One region of the Desemzia sp. C1 genome, then DNA from elsewhere that is predicted to be linked to it. Evidence: predicted binding sites of a transcription regulator. Region 1 holds the regulator's gene; the other holds the start of a gene.
The links. The regulator Rex, encoded in region 1, represses fermentation and respiration genes when NADH is low (regulators of the CRP and FNR family bind a similar motif). The targets are predictions, from matches to a motif close to TTGTGAANTANTTCACAA.
Positions count from the first base shown of each region.

Region 1 (7,942 bases):
ATGATCATCCCACAGTTCAGCTAGAACAGATTTGGTAGAATGCAATTCAGCTTGCTCCTGGTCGTAATAACCCACTTCTACATTCGTGCCAAATTTAGTTTCGCCTTTGATCAATGGAAGTTCATTTAACAGTGATTTTAAAAGAGTCGATTTTCCTACTCCATTAGGTCCAACTAAAGCAATAGAATCATATTTGCGAACATCCATATTGATCGGTTCGGATAAGATAGTGTCTTCATATCCAATTGCCCCATTTTCGACTGTCATGACGACATTTCCACTCTCAATAGAAGGTTGGAATCTAAAAGTAGCTGACTTTTCGTCTCCTTGAGGCTTATCTAGACGGTCAATTTTTTCTAATTGCTTACGGCGACTTTGAGCTCGTTTGGTCGTAGAAGCTCTTACTAAATTACGATTGACGAAGTCTTCCAATTTAGCGATTTCTTTTTGTTGTTTCTCAAACTCTTTCCATTCTTTTTCTAATTGAGCAGCTTTCAAATCAAGGAACTTACTATAGTTTCCTTTATAATGAGTGATTTTTTGACGACTTAGATCATATACTTCGTTGACAACTTTATCTAAGAAGTAACGGTCATGAGATACAATCAGCAAAGCTCCAGTATAAGTCTGTAAATAATTTTCCAACCAGTTCAACGTTTCGATATCTAAATGGTTGGTTGGCTCATCTAAAATCAACAGATCTTTCTTCTGCAGCAATAGTTTGGCCAAGGCTAAACGCGTTTTTTGGCCCCCTGAAAGTTGATTGATGGACTTAGTATAATCAGCTTCAAAAAAATTGAACCCGTGTAAGACAGAGCGAATCTCAGCTTCATATCCATACCCGTTTTGTTCTTTAAAGTCATGTTGCATTTGATCGTATTGTTTTAACGTCTCTTGATAACGGTCTTCATCTGCCAATAAATCGGCGTCACCTAAAAGTTGCTCTATATGGCGCATTTTTTTCTCTAATTGGATCACGCTGTGGAACACATCCAGCATTTCGTCCCAAATAGACTGAGTAGAGTCTAATCCGGTATTTTGAGCTAGATAGCCAATAGTGACTTGTTTGCCTTTTGAGATTTTTCCAGCATCTGGCTGCTCAATATCAGCAATCATTTTCAATAAAGTAGACTTACCGGCTCCGTTTCGACCAACAAGTGCAACGCGTGAGTGATCTTGTATTTCTAAATAAATGTTTTCAAATAGCACGTCTGCTCCAAAATAACGAGCTACATGCTGAGCTTGTAATAGAATCATTTTGTAGTCCTCATTTCTTATCTCTGTCCTTAGTTTAGCATATTCCTCCTATAAGAGGGAGAGGAACAAACACACCTAAGCAAGTTTTAAATAGAATGTAAAAGAATATTATTTTAGCAAATAAATTAAAGACGTTATGTTTTGCAGATGTTGAATTCACAAGGATGCTTGTGAATTTTGCCGAGACTAAAAAAATGATCAACAAAACTAGTCATTTAAGATGTCTAAAAAGGCTAGTAATTTAACAAAAAAATGTTATAATCTTATTATGTGAAACTCCGAAATTTGTGAAATAGATAATTTGTTTCTGGATATTGTGAATTTTTGAATCTTAGAAAGTGAGTGGACTGAATATGAATTCAACGAACAAAATACCTAAAGCTACGGCAAAAAGGTTACCTATTTATTATAGATACTTGAGATATTTACACGAAGACGGAAAAGACCGTGTTTCTTCAACTGAATTAAGTGAAGCTGTTAAAGTGGATAGTGCAACTATTCGCCGTGATTTTTCTTATTTTGGTGCTCTAGGAAAAAGAGGATATGGATATGATGTTGAAGACTTGATGCATTTCTTCAGCAAGACATTGAAACAAGACCGTTTGACCAACGTAGCATTGATTGGGGTAGGGAATTTAGGCCATGCCTTATTAAACTACAATTTCCACCAAAACAACAATATGCGTATCAGTGCGGCTTTTGATATCAACAAAGAAATTGTTGGAACAATCCAATCTGGAGTTCCAGTGTATCCTATGGAAGACATGGTACAACAATTGAAAATGCAGCAAATTGATGTAGTGATGCTGACCGTTCCAACTTCTGCAGCTCAAGAAGCAGCAAACAACTTGGTGAAAGCTGAAGTTAAAGGAATATTGAACTTCACGCCTATTCGTATCTCCGTGCCTGATCACGTACGAGTGCAGAATGTAGATTTAGCTAATGAATTACAAACATTGATTTACTTCATAGATCATTACAAAACAGATGATAAAGACAGCTTACTGCCTTTAGACTAAATAAAAAGGCAACAAACCTGATTTGATATGCTCCCCCTAAAGTAGACACTTAAAAAAGTAAAATTACTTTAGGGGGATTTTTATGCGTTCAAACAGTAAACATACAACTGAAGAAATCGAAAGATATATTTTGATGTATCTGAATGAAGGAATCAGTTTCAAAGAATTAAAAGAAGCCTATGGTTTATTAATTAATTGGACGTCCTTTTGGGATAAAGTCTTAAGATACCAAGAGCATGGAATTAGTGGGATTCAAGTTAAATCTAAGTACAATAAATATAGCAAAGAATTTAAGGACTTAGTCGTGAAAGAATATTTAGAAGATAGATTACCTATAGGTCAGCTAGCTGTTAAATATAATATCCCAAAAGTTGATACTGTCAGGAGCTGGATAAACAAGTATACTAAAGGGGAAGAAATGAGGAGCTATTCTCCAAAATCCGAGGTGTATACGATGACAGATAAAAAATCAACACAAGAAGAAAAAATCAAAATAGTCCAAGACTGCCTAGCTAATAGTTTATCTTATAAAAAAACTGCTGAGAAGTATCAGGTATCCTACAATAGCGTGTATTCATGGGTTCAAAAATATAAGAAGCATGGTCCTGACGGACTAGTAGATGGACGAGGTCGCGGCAAACCAAACTCTGTTCAAACGGAAGAAGAAAGAATCCGGGCTGAAAATGCAGCTTTAAGAGCACGAAATGAGTATCTAGAAACGGAGAACGTAGCGTTAAAAAAGTTAGAAGAAGTGGAAAGAGAGTTGATGTCACGCAAACGAGGTATGAAGCGGAATACCAAACGATCAAGAAACTACAAAAAGAAGGATACAAAGTAATCCATCTCTGTGATGCTTTGGGTGTGAGCAGAGCGGGTTATTATAAGTGGTTGAAACGCAAGCCGACTGCGTCGGAAAAACGGCTTCGAAAGCTTGTTGAATTAATCCTTCAAGTCTATGAAAAGCATAAAGGTATTTATGGCTATCGTCGAATAACTATCTATCTGAACCACTTCATGAACGCTAAAGTAAACCATAAGTGTGTCTATCGTTTGATGAAATTACTGAACTTGAAAGCTGTTATCCGTCGGAAACGATATCGTTACAAGCCCCACAATCCTGCACATATCGCCGATAATGTCCTCAATAGAGAATTCCGAAAGGACTATCAATCGATGGAAGTCTTATTAACCGATGTGACTGAATTTAAGTATGGAGAGAACGCCAAAGCTTATCTTAGTGCCATATTGGATTATGGCGAAAATAAGATCGTAGCCTTTAAACTATCGAAGCGTAATGATAATGCCTTAGTTCGTGATACAGTTCGCCAAATTGAAGACAAGATTATACCAACCCAAACGCTTATTCATAGCGATCGGGGATATCAATACACGTCATACGACTTTAATAATTTTGTGAAGAAACATCAACTCACCCACAGTATGTCTCGTGTGGGGAAATGCATTGATAACGGTCCAATGGAGAACTTTTGGGGAATTATTAAAGAAGAAATGTATCGGCTGAACACTTATGTGAGCTTTGAAGAATTAGAGAATGATATTAAACAATATATTGGGTTTTATAACACCCAACGGGTGACGTTAAAAATGGGCTTAAGCATTCCGGCATAAAAAAAGCCATGGATGAAAAGTATCATACATGGCACAAATATTTTGTTTATTTACCTGTCTACTTGACAGGGAGCAGTTCAATTAAGGTTTGTTGCCTTTTTTTAATTTCAAATAAATTTGCAAGATGCGAGTTGCACGTACAAAATCTCGTGTAGCAAACAAAACAAATATTATGGAGAAGAATCCCCATCCGAATTCCCCAACATAATCAACTGCGAACCAAGTGAAGACAACAGCGAGGATGTAGTTGAATAGTATCTGGAACATAAAATCACTTTTTTTCATTAAAATCAAAAATTCCTTTCTAAAAATACCCTAATAGAGTAACAAGTTGGCTACTGTAACGGTAGCGTTCATTAAAGCATGTGCAATGATTGGCGCAGCAATCGACTTTGTTTTCCAGTATAGATAACAAAAAACAAATCCCATTACAGAATAAAGCAAGTAATGACCGTCAAAGTGAATGAAAGCAAAAATCAGCGAACTAATAACGGCTGCTCCAATTCCTCCAGTTATATCAAATAAGTAACCGAAGATCACTTTACGAAAAACGAATTCTTCCATAATAGGACCGAAAATCGCTATTAAAAGCAAGAATAAAGGATAATTATTAACGATATCGACTAATCCAGCAGTATTTTGAGAACCAATAGGAATGTTCAGCAGGAAAGTCTCAATGAAAATTGCTAAGTATTGCCCAATATAAGCTAAAAACATTCCTGCAATTCCCCATAAAATAATGTTCTTTTTGGGAACAGGGGGAGTATTCTCTAAGCTGTTATTGAATGTTGATCGATGATTGACAATAAACATCCATATCGATCCAACGACAAAGGCGATGATTTGGCTGTAGATAGCAGCATCAAAAATGGCGTTCTCTGGAACGAAGAATAGTAAAAATACTGGGAAAAACTGTGCTAAAACGTAAATAAGAATGATTTTGACATAAGGTGATTTCACTAAATTATTCATAATATAAAAACCTTCTTTAACCGAGTTATTTACAGAAGAGTGGAGATGTAAGGTATTATAAAATATATTATCTCTTATTTCTGCTGCATAAGTGTGCTGTTTTCTTTTAACGAATAAAAGTTGATCAATAAATAGTATAACATAAGAATAATGACTCTAAAGGACTTTTTGACTCCTTTTGAAGGAATAGTGTGTTTTCTGGCAGAAATACAATTTCAAAAGAAAAAATACTTGCAAAATTTAAAGAGTTTGATATGATGAAGAAGTGAGTTAGCACTCTTTGAGATAGAGTGCTAAACAATCGAAACTACAATTGGAGGGATTTACGTGTTAAGACCTTTAGGAGATCGTGTCATCATTGAAGTAAAACAAGAGGAAGAAACAACAGCTAGTGGAATCGTTTTAGCTGGAACAGCAAAAGAAAAACCACAAACAGGAACAGTTGTAGCTGTTGGAGCTGGCCGAGTACTGGATAACGGAACAAAAGCTGAGCTTTCTGTAGCTGTTGGAGATACAGTGTTTTTCGAAAAATACGCTGGCTCAGAAGTAAAATATGATGGTACAGAGTATTTAGTGATCAAAGAGAGCGATATTATCGCAATCGTAGACTAATCATAAAGACATTTACACGACAAAAAAATCAATCTGATGAGGTGAAGGAATAATGGCTAAAGATATTAAATTTTCTGAAGACGCACGCGCAGCATTGTTGCGTGGGGTAGATAAGTTAGCAGATACTGTTAAAGTAACACTTGGACCTAAAGGAAGAAATGTTGTTTTAGACAAATCTTACGGTTCACCATTAATCACAAACGATGGAGTAACCATCGCTAAAGAAATCGAATTAGAAGACCGTTTCGAAAACATGGGAGCGCAATTAGTTTCTGAAGTTGCTTCAAAAACAAACGATACAGCAGGTGACGGTACTACTACAGCGACTGTTTTAACACAAGCAATCGTTCGTGAAGGATTAAAAAACGTTACAGCTGGAGCTAACCCAGTAGGAATTCGTACGGGTATTGAATTGGCAACTAAAGTAGCCGTTAAAGAATTATTGGCGAATTCTCGTAAAGTAGAAACAAAAGAATCGATTTCGCAAATTGCTGCCATTTCTTCTGGGGATGCAGAAATCGGAAAATTATTGGCAGATGCTATGGAAAAAGTAGGTAACGACGGTGTTATCACTATTGAAGAATCTAAAGGTATTGAAACGGAATTAGATGTCGTTGAAGGTATGCAATTTGACCGTGGTTACTTGTCACAATACATGGTAACTGACAATGATAAAATGGAAGCTAACTTAGAAAATCCATACATCTTGATCACAGACAAAAAAATCTCTAATATTCAAGATATTCTTCCATTATTGGAACAAATCTTGCAACAAGGTCGTCCATTGTTGATTATTGCTGAAGATGTAGACGGCGAAGCATTGCCAACTCTAGTATTGAACAAATTACGCGGTACATTTAATGTAGCTGCAGTAAAAGCTCCTGGATTCGGAGATCGTCGTAAAGCTATGTTAGAAGATATTGCTATCTTAACTGGCGGTACAGTGATTACAGAAGATTTAGGATTTGAACTAAAAGATACTACAGTTGACCAATTAGGTCACGCAAGCAAAGTAGCTATCACTAAAGACACGACAACTATTGTTGAAGGTGCTGGATCAACTGAAACAATCAGTCAACGTGTTGCTTTATTGAGAGCACAAGCTGAAGAAACAACTTCAGAGTTTGACAAAGAAAAATTACAAGAACGTATTGCTAAATTAGCTGGTGGAGTTGCAGTAATCCGTGTGGGTGCTGCTACAGAAACTGAGTTGAAAGAGCGTAAATTGCGTATTGAAGATGCTTTGAATGCTGCTCGTGCAGCTGTTGAAGAAGGGATTATTGCAGGTGGTGGTACTGCATACATCAACGTTCAAAGCAAAGTAGCAGAAATCGAAGCTACTGGAGACGTTGCTACAGGTGTGAAAATCGTGGTGCGTGCTTTAGAAGAACCAATTCGTCAAATCGCTGCAAACGCTGGTCTTGAAGGATCAGTAATTGTTGAAAAAATGAAAACCGCTGAACCAGGCGTTGGATACAACGCTGCAACAGATGAATGGGTAAACATGATTGAGGCTGGAATCACAGACCCTACTAAAGTTACTCGTTCAGCTCTTCAAAATGCTGCAAGTGTTGCTGCTTTGTTATTAACTACAGAAGCAGTAGTAGCAACTCATCCAGAACCAGCTGCTCCAGCTGGCCCAGGAATGGACCCAAGCATGGGCATGATGTAATTTCATTAAAGAACGAAAAAAGCATGAGACAAAAATGTCTCATGCTTTTTTGTTTGACTATTCTAGGGACTAATGTCTGTTGTCGTTTCTTGAAAGCAGTCCAAAGAATTTAAGGCAATAGATTGCACACAGACCAACGATGATATAAACGATCTTAGATAAAAGTGCATCTTGTCCGCCAAAAAGAGTGGCAACTAAATCAAATTCAAAGAGACCAACCAAGAGCCAGTTCAAACCACCAACAATCAGAAGCGCTAATGCAACACTGTCTAGAGCTTTCATCCTGTATCCCTCCTTATGATTTAACATAGTTGAATCACCCTAAAAATAACAAGGATTTGGAAGAATGTCTAATAATAAGTCTGCTGAGGATAAGAAAAAAAGTAAATTAGATTTGTCGAACTATATGTCATGTGGCTCTTTAAAACGCGTTGCGTAAAGCAGCCTCCCTATGTTTTCACACCTTCTTTTTTGTTGGGAAAATCACCCAACTAAAAAGAAGGCGATGAAACCTACGGAAGGCTAAACGCTTTACTCCACGCTCTCTCTTTTTAAACGCGTTGCGTTCGGCAGCTCGTCTATCGCTTTCAAAAAAAGAAACTGAGGGGGAAAACGCCCTTAGTTTCTTTTTTGTGAAGCGTACGCCGAGCTAGACGCCTCACTACACGCTCTCTAGACGAGCTGCACAAACCAGTCTTTCTGCAGTTTCATACCTCTCTTTTATCGGGAAAAACGCCCGATTAAAGAGCGGCATTGAACCTCACGAAAGCCTAAACGGTTT
Region 1 covers NZ_JAJIZP010000003.1:1,551,092-1,559,033, forward strand. The annotation lists gene LMF32_RS07945 (ABC-F family ATP-binding cassette domain-containing protein) at 1-1,257, opposite strand, end outside; gene LMF32_RS07950 (redox-sensing transcriptional repressor Rex) at 1,611-2,276, shown strand; gene LMF32_RS07955 (helix-turn-helix domain-containing protein) at 2,731-3,114, shown strand; partial or broken gene LMF32_RS07960 (IS3 family transposase) at 3,072-3,905, shown strand; gene LMF32_RS07965 (YdiK family protein) at 3,987-4,190, opposite strand; gene LMF32_RS07970 (type II CAAX endopeptidase family protein) at 4,221-4,877, opposite strand; gene groES (co-chaperone GroES) at 5,205-5,489, shown strand; gene groL (chaperonin GroEL) at 5,542-7,161, shown strand; gene LMF32_RS07985 (DUF378 domain-containing protein) at 7,231-7,443, opposite strand; gene LMF32_RS07990 (acetyl-CoA C-acetyltransferase) at 7,932-7,942, opposite strand, start outside.

Region 2 (7,942 bases), 200 kb from region 1:
CTTCAGCAAACTTACGCTGCGTCTGACTCAATTGACCAGAAATCTCACTGACTTCTGCTAAGTGGGCTTTCAATGCACCAGGCAATATTAATTCCTCCAACATAGGAGCTTGGTACAGCGCGAAATCTTGATTCATAAAAACGATAACTGTTTTTATAGGCAAACTGTACCCCATTTGCTGCATCAATTGTCGCAACAAGGTAGAGGCATGTTTCACTTGGTCAAGAGGGTCATAAACTTCTTTTCGGCTGCGACCACTATACATCTTAGTTCCTTCATAATAATAAGTCCCTTCAAAGTTCTTCACTTCATAGATATAAATGCCTTTAGCCGTGATGATCAAAGTGTCAATTTGAAATTGCTTCCCATTAACCTTTAGAAATAAATCATTTAAAATCAGACAATCACACTTCAGCTTTTGGGTCAGCACGTCAAATTGGATTTCCCCTTTGTATCCTTTTACCCAATAAAGAAATTTGTTCCTTTCATCTCTGGATAGATTCATTCGTCTGCTTAATAACTCCATCACCCGTAAACGTTTTGGTTTTGTCCGCTCTTTAAAAGCCATCGCTTCACATTCCTCACTGTTCTTCTTACTATTAATATATGCATGAACAGCGAACTACCTTTTTTATTTTGCACAAATTTAATCGCACATGACTATTTTTTTGTTCATTTCAAATTTTAGCTTATTTAGTTTGTCTGGCGCCAAGGCGCTAGCTACTTTACACCTTCACGCTATTTTTGCGTGCACTTGTGAAGTAGATGCGTCCTACTTAACATCTCAACACCTTTTTCATGCCAACTTATCAAGTAGACACCTCCTACTTCACATCCTCGCACCTTTTTCACACCAACTTATCAAGTAGACACCTCCTACTTAACATCTCAGCACCTTTTTCGCGCCAACTTGTGAAGTAGACACCTCCTACTTCACATCTCTGCACCTTTTTTACACCAACTTGTTAAGTAGACACCTTCTACTTCACATCTCAGCACCTTTTTTACGTCAACTTATCAAGTAGACGCATCCTACTTCACATATCTGCATCTTTTTCACGCCAACTTATCAAGTAGACACCTTCTACTTCACATATCAACACCTTTTTCGCGACAACTTATCAAGTAGACGCCTTCTACTTCACATCTCTGCACTTTTTTTACGCCAACTTATCAAGTAGAGGCCTCCTACTTCACATCTCAGCACCTTTTTCGCGACAACTTATCAAGTAGACACCTCCTACTTCACATCTCAACACCTTTTTCGCACATACTTGTCGAATAGACATCCACATACCCACCTGCAGGTAAGACATTTGCAGCTCAAAAGCTCGAGAAACAACAAAAAAAGCGCCGGTCCTCCACAACGGAAGACCCGGCACTTTTAAAAATGAACTAATTATTTTTTCATGTCGAACAGACGAGCATTTTTCACGTCTTCAATCGTTTGTGTACCAGCTAATTGCATAACACGTTTCAAGTCTTTTTCGAAGTAGTCTAAAACTGATTTAACACCTTTCCAACCACCTAAAGCCAATCCGTACAACACCGGACGACCCACAGCAACAATGTCCGCACCGCTTGCTAGAGCTTTGAAGATGTGCTCTCCACGACGAACGCCGCTGTCGAATACGATCGGCACGCGACCAGCGACTGCTTTAGCAATCTCTTCCAGTGTATCAAATGAACCTGGTGCTTCATCTAATTGACGACCACCATGGTTAGAAACCCAGACACCTGATGCGCCGGCACCGATTGCCAAGACAGCATCTTCTGGAGTTTGGATCCCTTTGACAAAGACAGGCAATCCTGAGTATTCCGCAATAAACTTCACATCAGCTGGATTGATTTTTTGTTTCGATTGAGCATAAATATTGTTTAGTGACATGTTTTTGCCTGAACCAGTCAAGTAGCGAGACACGATTGGCATACCGAACGGGTACACGAATTTGTTCAGCAAATCTTTTTCACGGTTTCCACTCAATGTCGCGTCAGCCGTTAGAATGATCGCAGTCGCTCCATCAGCTTTCGCTTCATCCAAGATATTTTTGTTCATGTCATCGTCTTTACTCATGTAGATTTGGAACCAACGAGGATTGCCGTTCAAGCCTTTTTCGATTTCTTCAAATGTAGCTCCAGAATAAGCACTGATCGACATGATCGTTCCGCCGAATTCAGAAATCCCTCTAGCCGTTCCCGCTTCTTTTGTTTCATGAGCTAATCCATGAGCTGCGATCGGTGCCATGATGAATGGAACTTTGATGTCATGACCTAAAATAGATGTTGAAGTATCTGGATTTTCCACATCTGCTAATACGCGAGGCAAGATTCCTTTGTTTTTCCAAGACTCATTGTTTTGTTTCAACGTGTATTCTTCTCCAGAAGCTCCAGAGATATAATCGAACCCACCTTTAGGAACTACTGCACGCGCTTGGTCTTCAAGACGGTACGTGCTGACTACTTCGATTTCTTGCTCTACTGTTGGTGCATCATATTTGATTGTTTGTTCTGCCATAATTTTTCAACCATCCTTTTTTGGGTATTGTTGTTTTATAAAGTATAACTCAATTTAGCTTAAAATAGTAAATTTGTGATCGGTACAGTCAATGGTGCTAAAACTACCACAATCAGTCCTGTAACCACGATCGATAATCCTGACATGGCGCCTTGTACTTCGCCCATTTCAATAGCCTTTGTTGTTCCCATTGCATGAGATGAACTTCCAAGAGCGACCCCTTGAGCTACCGGATCATCAATTTTGAAAATCTTGAAAACGGTCTGCCCAACAACTGCCCCGATAACGCCGGTAAATACAACGACCGCAACGGTTAGAGAAACAATGCCGCCTAAGGAATCTGAAACCCCGACCGCAATAGCTGTAGTAATCGACTTAGGAATTAACGTCGCTCCCATATTGTGGTCAAATTGGAACAGTAAAGCAAAAGCGTAAATCATGATCGTATGGAAAAAAACTCCTGAAACGATTCCTGATAAAATAGCTGCATAGTATTTTTTCAAATACACAATATTCTTTTTCAATTTGATCGCTAAAGCTACCGTAGCCGGTGTAACGAACAAGCTGAAGAATCGTCCGCCTGTGTTATAAGTATCTATGGAGATGTCTGTTGCAAGCAACAGGATAATGATCATAATGATCGCAAATACTAATGGCGTGAATAAAGGGTTTTTAGGCCACTTTTCTTTCAACCTTCCTGCCAGCAAATACAACCCGACAGTCAATGAGATCCACAACATTGGGCTGTTTAATATACTATCAAGCACGCGACCCCTCTCCTTCCTTTACCACATTATTTTTCATGACTAATTCTTTGACGCTTTGAACTACTTTTCCGACAAATATCATCATCAGTATCGTTGTCACGACCATAATGATCAACAGTTGCCACCAAGTATCCGCCAAGACACCAAAGTTCGTCATCAATCCTACACCTGCTGGAACGAAAAAGATTCCCATATTGCTCGTCAGCCATGTGCCGACTTCATCTACTTGTTCCACTTTCAATACATTCAGCTGTAACGCTAGGAATAATAAGACCAGCCCGATAACGCTCCCAGGGATTGCAATAAATGAAGCAATCAAAATAGATAGGACTTCTCCAATAAGGGAGAATAAGAAAATCAATGATAGTTGTTTGATTATTTTCAAAAGACCACACCTTCCATAAATATTTTGTAAGCGCTTCAGTACATAAACTATATCATGGTACTCTTCGGTTATGAAATACTGTATTTTTATGGTACTATAAATAATATTTATATAAACTTCACTTGTTATACGTTTTGTTTATGTTATATCTTTCACAAGTGAGCAAAGGAGCCTTCCATGAATTTACAAGATTTAGTGTATTTTAATCACTTAGCTAAAACCCTTAGTTTTACCGCAACTGCGCAGAATTTCTATGTGTCGCAGCCGTCTATCTCGATGGCGCTTAAACGCTTGGAAAAAGAGTTGGATACCGTCCTGATTGATAGAAAACGAGTTCACAAGAACTTGCATTTAACTGAGACTGGTGAAATACTTCTCAAACATTCTACACAAATTTTAAGTACGATTGATACGATTGCTGAAGAGATCCATGATTTGAAAAACGAAGTCGTTTACTTTGGCTTCTTGCCAACTATAGGCGGGCGTTTCATGACGCAATTCATGCCTCGCTTAGGAAAATTTTCTTCTTCCATGAAATTGATTGAAGAAGAAAGTTCCGATGTGATGTACGATTTGGTCCAAAAAGGACAGGTTCCTCTCGCCATTATCGGAAGCGATGTAGCCAGTTTTGAAGACAGCAACATCTTGCAGATTCCTTTGAAGCAAGAAGAAATGGCGCTCTGTGTATCTCCTGACAACCCATTGGCGCAAAAAGCTGTCGTTACTGCTGCTGATATCCAAAATGAACTGTTCGTCTCTTTGACCCAAGGGTACACTCATGAACGCATTTTTGAAGAATGGACTAAAAGCAATCACATCGAGCAGCCGCAAACTCTTTATACAAAAGAGATTCAAACAGCTTTATCAATCGCTTCATCCACTAACATGCTGGCTTTCATGAGCGATATTCTAGTAAAAGACAGACCCGGTTTGGTTAGAGTACCAATCGAAAATGCGCCGAAGTTTTACATCAGTCTGATCGTCAATAACAATCTCAACAATGCTACTTATTTCCAAAAAAAGTTTAACCAAAAAATGATTGAATTGGTGGAAGCTTATAACCACTAACTTAAAAAAAAATGAGAATAAAAAAAGATGCTTAATTACGATTTACCAGAGTAAATATTTCTTGAAACTGACTTACTGAGCATGTTTAAGAAGAAAATAATCAAAAAATAGAGTGGCTGGAAATCACTGACTCTGAATAAAAAAGCAATGAAATAATCATGAAGCTGATTATTTCATTGCTTTTTTGACTGCTTTTTATTTAAAGTCTCCCAATTTTATATTTTAGGAAAAGTAATATTTCTCCAAATTAAAAAATAAAATCAAAAAAACTACCAAACTCTTGTATTACCTTTAAAGGTTCAATTTTCCATCTTCATTAAATCTATGGATAGCTGAGACAGCTAGCTCTTTATTAATCATTAGTTCAAGAATATCAGCAGGAATGGTTACTGTGTGCGCTCCTGCATCAAAAGCCTTAATAACTTGGTTGGTATTTTTAAAACTCGCTCCCATAATGCGTGTATTCAAATTTCTTTCATCAATAAACTTCCTTGTTTGTGCGATTGCTTCATAAGGATTTAAATTATTGTTCTCCATTCGATTCACATATATTGCGAGATAGTCACAACTAGCTAGCGCTCCAATAATAGCTTGATCCGCAGAGTAAATAGCAGTCCCAAGGATTTTCTTATTCGGATGCCTTTCTTTGATGAAACGAATCATTTCTAACCCGCTAAAGTTCAAGGGGATCTTTATTTCTATCTGTCTTTTCAGGTCTCCTCCAGCAAACAGGTTATCGAAATCTTCTCTTAATTCACTAAAAGACTCTCCTACTAGTTGTACAAAAAGCATCGGTAATTCTTCGTGTAAGAGCGGATCAATTTGCTTTTCTCGTGACATTTTTTCTCTGGCTAGGATTGTCGGATTGGTCGTAATTCCTTTAATTAGGCCTGTATTTTTGTACTTTTGTATTTCTTGAATATTTGCCGTATCTAAAAACATTTGATGATTCTCCTTTACTATTAAGTATATAAAAAAGCTTTATTCTCTATTTAAAGAATAAAGCTTTTCCGTGATGACTAGAGGGCATAAGATTTCTTAGCTACTAATTCTTTCGTTCTTTCTACAATCTGTTCTGCTGACATCTCATAATCTTTTTTAAGCCATTCGGTTGTTCCTACTTGCCCAAACTTTTCATTTACCCCTAAGCGAGTTTGCAAAGTCGGTTTGTTCTCTGAAAGTACTTCAGCTACAGCACTTCCTAATCCGCCTATGATGTTGTGGTTTTCAACCGTTACGACTGCACCCGTTTCTGCAGCTGCGATAATCGCTTCTTGATTGATTGGTTTAAGGCGATAGACATCAAGGACTTTTGCATCAATCCCTTCTTTTGCCAATGCTTCTGCCGCAATCAAGGCTTCCGATACCATTATTCCTGATGCAAGGATTGAAGCATCTTTACCTTCTTTAACAACCTTAACCCCTTCATCAAATGTTTCATCTGTTTCATATAGTTTGTCTGCAGCTTTACGAATTGTCCGAATATAGGTTAACCCATCGCTTTCATAAGCCTTATACAATAATGCTCTTAACATTGAAGAATCACTGGCTTCATAGACCGTAGTGCCTGGTATGGTTCTCATTAGAGTCAAGTCTTCAAACGGCATATGAGTTCCACCATTAGCTTCAGCAGTTACACCAGCGTCAGACCCAATGATAACAGCATTTAATTGCGCATACGCAAGCGAAACAAACACCTGGTCGTATACTCTACGTGAAGCAAAGTTGGCAAATGTATGAACAAATGGTTTAAATCCAGCAACAGATAACCCTGCAGCCGCCCCTATCATTTCGGCTTCCATAACGCCTACATTGACCAGACGATCTTTAAGTTCATCTTTGATAGTATCTGTTTTCATCGAACTTGATAGATCTGCTTCCAAAGCAACTAGTTTTCCTTCTTTGTTGGCCAATTCAACTAAAGTATTTGCGTAAACAGCTCTCATTTCGATAGATTCTTTTGTAGGAGTGTACGTCATAATGCCACCTCTATTTCTTTTTCTAATTCTTCAATAGCTAGACGGACAGCTTCTTTTGTCTCTTCATCTGGGCGCAAATGATGGTTATTGTCCATCTGCTCGATAAACGGAATACCTTGTCCTTTGATCGTATCTAAGACAATAGCAACTGGTTTTTCAGTGGATTTTTTCGCCCGTTCCACCGCTGCTGAAATCTCTTCAATCGAAGCTCCGTCCACTCTTTCAGACTCAAATCCAAAAGCTTTGAACTTTTCTACAAAATCAAATGTTCGACTAATATCTGATGTAGGACCATCCAGTTGCATCTTATTGTCATCTACGAATACGATTAATTTGTTTAACTGATGGTGAGCAGCCATTTGGATAGCTTCCCAACATTGTCCTTCATTAAGTTCGCCATCTCCAACAATGCAATAAGTATAATTGTCTCGTTCTGCGAATCGATTCCCTAGTGCAATTCCGGTAGCTGCAGAGATTCCTTGTCCTAAGGATCCAGTAGTCATGTCAACCCCAGGAATCTTATTACGGTCTGGATGTGATGGCAAATTAGTACCATTTTTATTTAACGTATACAACCAATCTTCTTCGAAATAACCTTTCAAAAATAGTGTGGCATACAAACTAGGCCCAGCATGTCCCTTGGATAAGACAAAGTAATCTCTATTTGGGTCATTTTTTGTTGCTGCAGATACATTCATCTTGTCACCATAAAGTACGGCTAATGTCTCAACAATTGAAAGACTACCGCCATAGTGTCCAAATCCCATACAATACAATTCTTTCAATGTATAATAACGAATCTTTTTGGAAAACAGTTGCAAGTTATCCATTTATGAACCTCCTGATTTTATTTATTAAACAGCTTCTTTATTTTGGTTTTTGTTCTTAAACATTATTGTTAAACCAATCATAGCTCCTAGAGCAAGGATAATTCCTAAAACAACAGCTACTTGTCCACCATATTGTCCAACTAATCCTAGTATCAAACCGCTGACTGCAAAATCTCCATCAGAGAAAGTGGATCCGGCAAAACCAAGATCTCCTAATACCGGTAATAAGAATGCTGGTAAGAAACTGATCACAATCCCGTTGACAAATGAACCTAGAACCGCTCCTCTAAATCCACCTGAAGCGTTTCCAATAACTCCGGCAGTAGCTCCTACGAAGAAGTGAGGCACGACCCCCGGTAAAATGACAACTGATCCAAGTATTACCATCAAAAACATGC
Region 2 covers NZ_JAJIZP010000003.1:1,351,616-1,359,557, reverse strand. The annotation lists gene LMF32_RS06965 (nuclease-related domain-containing protein) at 1-568, opposite strand, end outside; gene LMF32_RS06960 (lactate oxidase) at 1,400-2,515, opposite strand; gene LMF32_RS06955 (LrgB family protein) at 2,575-3,282, opposite strand; gene LMF32_RS06950 (CidA/LrgA family protein) at 3,275-3,667, opposite strand; gene LMF32_RS06945 (LysR family transcriptional regulator) at 3,845-4,735, shown strand; gene LMF32_RS06940 (transaldolase family protein) at 5,027-5,677, opposite strand; gene LMF32_RS06935 (transketolase C-terminal domain-containing protein) at 5,755-6,714, opposite strand; gene LMF32_RS06930 (transketolase) at 6,711-7,544, opposite strand; gene LMF32_RS06925 (PTS ascorbate transporter subunit IIC) at 7,569-7,942, opposite strand, start outside.
Region 2: a site for Rex is predicted at 3,808-3,825, ahead of LMF32_RS06950 (CidA/LrgA family protein). Genes of this name have one in related genera too.